2 regions of the Paenibacillus sp. B1-35 genome follow, and region 1 is predicted to be linked to the other one. Evidence: predicted binding sites of a transcription regulator. Region 1 holds the regulator's gene; the other holds the start of a gene.

What was found. The regulator Rex, encoded in region 1, represses fermentation and respiration genes when NADH is low (regulators of the CRP and FNR family bind a similar motif). The targets are predictions, from matches to a motif close to TTGTGAAATATTTCACAA.
Region 2: a site for Rex is predicted at 1,872-1,889, ahead of ACQ5BJ_RS17880 (formate/nitrite transporter family protein). Genes of this name have one in related genera too.

What each region holds. Positions count from the first base shown of each region.
Region 1 is NZ_JBCHVJ010000001.1:1,241,774-1,244,967, reverse strand. Features, by position in the region: gene dinG (ATP-dependent DNA helicase DinG) at 1-1,395, shown strand, start outside; gene ACQ5BJ_RS05210 (redox-sensing transcriptional repressor Rex) at 1,412-2,059, shown strand; gene ACQ5BJ_RS05205 (amidohydrolase) at 2,056-3,194, shown strand, end outside.
Region 2 is NZ_JBCHVJ010000005.1:269,756-272,949, reverse strand. Features, by position in the region: purine riboswitch at 108-206, shown strand; gene ACQ5BJ_RS17885 (NAD(P)/FAD-dependent oxidoreductase) at 306-1,742, shown strand; gene ACQ5BJ_RS17880 (formate/nitrite transporter family protein) at 2,042-2,926, shown strand; gene ACQ5BJ_RS17875 (beta-N-acetylhexosaminidase) at 3,176-3,194, shown strand, end outside.

The sequences.
Region 1 (3,194 bases):
ATTCATCCGTTGACCCAGTTGTTCAAGGATAGTAAAAACGGGGCGCTTGTGCTGCTGCAGCAGCGCCTTCGCTTGTCAGGCAATGAAAAGGCGCTTGTCTGGGCAGAAGGAATTGATAAGATGCTGACACAGCTCGTCGATGTCAAGGATCAGTGGGATCGCTTGCATGAGCAACTTTATCAGATGCTGCCTTCCATGAATGAAGCCGGTCAAGCGGAGGGCGGCCAAGCTGTGCTTAGGCTGCCGTCAGGTAATCGTCCTGAAGCCTGGAGCTCTATTGCGGAACTGGAAGGCGATATTCATACCCGCTTAAGCGACATTGTCCGTTCGGGGGAGAAGCTCGTTAACGAATGGAAGGATTACGATGATGACGAGGTTCAAGGCGTTACGGCAGACGTGACAGGTCTGTTCAAGGACATTGGGCAACTTCGTGATGAATTCCGGGAGTTTATGCAGGGCAAGGATGCGGATACGGTATATTGGATGGAAGGAAATCTCCAATATAAGCATAAATCGATGCAAATGTATGCCGTCCCTGTTGATGTGAGTGAGGCACTGAAGCGTTATTTCTTTGAGCCGAAGAAGAGTGTCATTCTGACATCAGCAACATTGTCTGTCGATAAATCGTTCCAGTTCGTGGCCGAACAATTGGGCTTGAAGGATGCAGAACGGGATGGGCGCTTGAACACCGTGATCCTTCCGTCACCATTTAACTACCGTGAACAAGCGCTTGTAGTCATTCCGCGTGACTTTCCGAGCGTAAAGGGGGCGTCAGACGCTAAGTTTAATATGACGCTGATGCAGTCACTGGCCGATGTAGCTAAGGTGACAGAGGGACGAATGCTTGTATTATTCACATCGTATCGCATGCTGCGGGATGTATATGAGCCGCTAAAGGAAGCGCTAAGCCTCCATGGCATTCAAGTGCTGGGACAAGGAATTGACAGCGGCAATCGAAGCAAGCTGACACGAAGGTTCCGAGAACAGCCGAACTCGGTGCTTCTTGGGACAAGCAGCTTTTGGGAAGGAGTAGATATTCCGGGAGATGCGCTGACCTGTCTGGCGATTGTACGACTTCCTTTCCAGCCGCCGAATCACCCGTTAGTGGAAGCAAAATGCGATCGCTTGAAGCGGATGAATCAAAATCCGTTCCGCAAATATTCTGTACCGCAGGCTGTTATCCGGTTCAAGCAGGGATTCGGTCGTCTCGTGCGCACAACGCAGGACAAAGGGATTGTGATCATTTATGACACCCGGGTTATTGAGACAAGCTATGGCAAACACTTTCTTTACTCGCTGCCTGGTCCAAAAATGGAGCATATGGCAACAGAACAACTTGTACCACGTATAGATACGTGGCTAGACCATAATCAAAGAGGTATTGGAGAGCGATGAGAGGAGCTTTTTTAGGATGAAAGCACTAAAAATATCAGAAGCTGTCGTTCGGCGCTTACCCGTATATTTACGTCACCTATTAGAATTGAAGCAGCGTGAAGTGCTCACAGTTTCATCTCAAGATTTGGGACAGAAGCTGAACTTGAATCCTGCCCAAATTCGAAAGGACTTGGCATACTTCGGCGACTTCGGCCGCAAGGGTATCGGGTATGATGTATCGTATCTTATTCAACAAATTCGGCATATTTTAAAACTCGATCAGGTAATACCTGTTGGACTTGTCGGCGCAGGTAAATTAGGGCACGCCCTTTGCAACTACACCGTATACTTGAAAGATAATATGAAAATTGTTGCTGTGTTCGATGCTCAGGAGTCCAAAATTAACACTGAGATTAACAATTTGAAAGTTCAGCCCATGTCTGATCTCATTCCTACGGTTCGTGAAAAGCAAATTCGCATCGGAATCATTACGGTGCCGGCTACGGAAGCACAGCATGTTGCGGATCAATTTGTAGAGGCCGGGGTAGAAGCCATTTTGAATTTCGCGCCTGTCATCTTGAGAGTGCCGCCGAATATTCGGGTTCATACAGCCGACTTCACGACGGACTTGTTCAGTTTGGCGTATTATTTATCTGATAATGGAAAGGAAGTACCTGCCGAATGACACATCGAATCATTATTAAAAACGGCATATTTGCCGACTTGTCTCCAACTGCGAAACAATCCTCCTTCCATGGATTCATGGTCGTGGAAAATGATCGCATCGTTCATCTGGGAGCTGATTTGCCTGAGCAATACACAACTGAAGGTGCAGAAATCATTGATGGCAAGGGATTGTTCTTTATTCCAGGACTTGTGAATACACATGGACATGCTGCGATGTCTTTGCTGCGCGGATATGGTGATGACCTTGCGCTTCAAACGTGGCTGCAGGAGAAAATGTGGCCGATGGAAGGTAAGTTTACCGCTACGGATGTGTACTGGGGAACGGCGTTGTCGGTTGTTGAAATGTTGAAGGGCGGTACGACAACATTTGTTGATATGTATGATTACATGGATGAAGTGGCAAAGGTAAGTGAGCAATCTGGAATCCGTGCATCACTCATGCGCGGAGCGATTGGCTTGTGTCCGGAGGATGTACAGCGGGAGAAGTTGAATGAAGCGATCCAGTTCGCGAAGGATTGGAACGGGAAGGCAAATGGCCGCATTCGTACACTGTTGGCGCCACATGCGCCGTATACTTGCCCGCCATCCTTTATCGAGAGCTTTGTTCAGGCTGCGCATGATTTAGATTTGCCGCTTCATACTCATATGTCAGAAACGAAAGCTGAAGTAGAGCAAAATGTGAAGGATTATGGAATGCGTCCGGTAGCGCATCTCGAGAAGCTTGGCTTCTTCTCACGTCCTTCCTTCGTCGCTCATGGTGTTCATCTGACAGATGAGGAAATAGAAACGCTTGCGAAATATAATGTGGCGGTGTCTCACAATCCAGGCAGCAACTTGAAGCTGGCGAGCGGCGTTGCTCGCGTAACTGAGCTGCTTCGTGCAGGTGTTGTAGTATCACTTGGTACCGACGGACCGGCAAGCAACAATAACCTTGATATGTTTGAAGAAATTCGACTCGCCGCCCTGATCCATAAAGGCGTGTCCGGTGATCCGACTGCTATTCCTGCAGCAGAGGCACTGCGCATGGGAACAATCTATGGTGCGAAGACAATTCGTGTTGACGATATTGGCGCGCTTGAAGTGGGAATGAAGGCTGACTTTGTTGCAGTTGATATTGATCAGCCTCACTTTAT
Region 2 (3,194 bases), on a different contig from region 1:
TTAAAAATAATTAACGAACAATGGGCGTGAGTGTTGTTGACTTGTTCGTTAAATTTAGATACAATAAGGTTGCTCCCGCGGAAAGTGGAGAGCAAGGATTGATTGGCCATTATTTTGTTTATCCTGTTCGTATATCCCAGAGATAAGGTCTAGGGGTCTCTACCAGGAGCCGTAAATTCCTGACTACGATAGGTATGCTTTGGTATACCTGCACGTAACAGGATATTTTTTTTGCCCAAATAGGTGCAGGCTCATCGGATAAGAGATAAATAGACCGAAACATCGTGAGCATCGAGGAGGAAACAATGAGTAAATATGATGTAATTGTTGTAGGAGCAGGTCCGGCTGGTATTTTCACTTGTTATGAATTATCTTTGAAGGCTCCACATCTGAAAGTATTGCTCGTAGATAAGGGACATGATATTTATCGCCGCAACTGTCCGATTTTGGAGGAGAAAATCCAAAAGTGTCCTCCAGCGGCAGGAAAGAAGGACTTTGCCGGCTGTCTCCCAGCTTGTTCGATTACAAACGGCTTCGGTGGAGCAGGGGCATACAGTGATGGTAAATTTAACGTAACGACAGAATTTGGCGGCTGGCTGACTGATTATTTGCCGGCTTCACAAGTACTGGACTTGATCAAATATGTAGATGCAATCAACCTGGAGCATGGAGCTACAACGGATATTACCGATCCAACAACAGAAACGGTACGTCGTATTGAACAGCTGGGCTATTCTGCTGGCTTGAAGCTACTGCGCGCACAGGTGCGTCATTTGGGAACGGAACAGAACCTGGAGATTTTAAAATCCATTTATGAATATTTGAAGCCTCGCGTCGAAATGGCCTACAAAACAGAAGTCGCGGATCTGATTTCAGAGAAGCAGGATGGGCGTTATATTGTGAAGGGGATTGAGCTAAAGAGCGGCGAGAAGCATGAAGCTGATCAAGTGGTAATCGTGCCGGGACGTGACGGCTCAGCATGGTTGACGGAAATATTGAAAAAGCGCCGCTTGAAAATGTACAACAACCAAGTCGATGTTGGGGTGCGGGTAGAGACCTCCGATATCGTTATGCGCGAAATCAATGAACACCTGTATGAAGGGAAATTCGTGTTCAATACGTCTGTTGGCACACAGGTGCGTACCTTCTGCAGCAATCCGTCTGGCCATGTCGTGGTGGAGAACCACAGTGGCATCATGTGCGCGAACGGACACTCCTTCAAGGATCCGAAGCTGGGCTCTGCAAACACGAATTTTGCGCTGCTTGTATCGCATAAGTTTACGGAGCCGTTCGATAAGCCGAATGAGTACGCTCGTGAAATCTGTAAGCGCGCGAACGATTTGTCCGGAGGCGGCATTATCGTCCAGAAGTACGGGGACATCATTCGCGGACGCCGCTCAACAGAAAAGCGCATCCAAGAAGGATTCCTGGAGCCTACCTTGAAAGAGGCCGTTGCTGGGGATTTGGGTCTTGTACTTCCATACAATACGATGAAGAGTCTCATTGAAATGGTTGAAGCGCTTGATCGTGTAACGCCGGGCATCGCTTCTGAGCACACGTTATTTTATGGAGTTGAGGCGAAATTCTACTCCGCTCGTCCAAAGCTGGATACGACATTGGAGTCGGAAATTGAAGGCTTATACTGCGGCGGAGACGGCGCTGGCATTACGCGCGGACTCGCACAGGCAGGTGCCGCAGGTGTACACATTGCACGCAGCATCGTTGCCAAACGCGGCGCGTAAATGCACGATGCCGCTCAAGCCAATTCATAGGGGGGGCCAGTGAGTCGAGACCTTGACTTGCTGGCTTTTTTTGTATGCTGTGCACCTATTTCCTTGTATACGCAAAATGGTCAATATTTGAAATATACTTTGTGATAAAATGCACAACATCATGGTGAGGGCTTCGTTACAATGAATTTGCAACCTGTTCAGTTGACATTCCAACCGGGGTGAATCGCATCTGGGTAGGTGCGAATGGAAAGCAGGCCTTGGGATGATCAGGCTTGCATCGGAATATGCACAAGCAGGAGGTTATGTCGATGTCAGGTTATTTGAAGCCGCAGCAAATTGCGGAGGCAACAGTGGAAACCGGAACGATCAAAGCGAGAAATCCTTTGTCTGCCATGCTGATCTTAGGTTTTCTTGCCGGGGCATTTATTGCGCTCGGTTATCTCTTATATATACGGGTGACGGCAGCCGCGCCCGCGGAATGGGGAAGTATTAATAGCTTGATTGGAGCAGCGTTGTTCCCCGTAGGGTTGATCCTTGTCTTATTAGCTGGCGGAGAGTTGTTGACCGGGAATATGATGGCCGTACCGCTCGCCCGAATGAAAGGCTGCATAACGACCGGAGAGGCCATCCGAAATATCGTGGTGATTACGTTTGCTAATTTCTTGGGGGCTTTGTTTGTAGCGTATTTCTTCGGTCATGTAGTGGGGCTTACGAGTTCTGGCCCATATTTGCAGAAAACCGTTGATGTAGCGGCTCATAAGCTGGATGAAAGCTTTATTCAGGCCTTTGTCAGCGGGATTGGCTGCAACTGGCTTGTTGCACTGGCGGTATGGTTGGCTTATGGGGCGAAGAGCTTCAGCGGAAAAATTATGGGCATTTGGTTCCCGACGATGGCTTTTGTAGCCATCGGGTTCCAGCACGTTGTTGCCAATATGTTTGTCATTCCAGCAGCCATTTTTGAGGGGCATTTCAGCTGGGGGCAATATATGTCGAACTTCATTCCTGTCTGGCTGGGCAACTTGGCCGGAGGGGTTGTCTTTGTAGCAGGTGCTTACTATATGGTGTACTTACGTTCGCAGCATGTGAATAACCAGAAGGTAACGAATGGGGCTTCCGAGCATCTGCATTCGAAGGATACAGGTGCTGAAAGCAACGCAATGCCTTCGGGAGCGGCGAGCTCGCCTGTTCACTAACTGAGGCAGCAGCGCAGAACATTGGTATGTAAAGGTAGGCAAGATCGAGTCATGATTAGGCTCGGTCTTTTTTGTTTGCCGAAAACGCAGGTATGCTGCTCTTTATATAAATTCACGGGCTTGTCACCTCCATTACAGATAGATGTGGTAAACTACGGGTGACTAGTGTGCGCCATATATAGAAGAGAAGATAACGATATCATGTCGTATCTGTAAGCGCATCCAACAACACGTGGGGAGGGATCTGCTGTGAAGTTACAGTTTATAG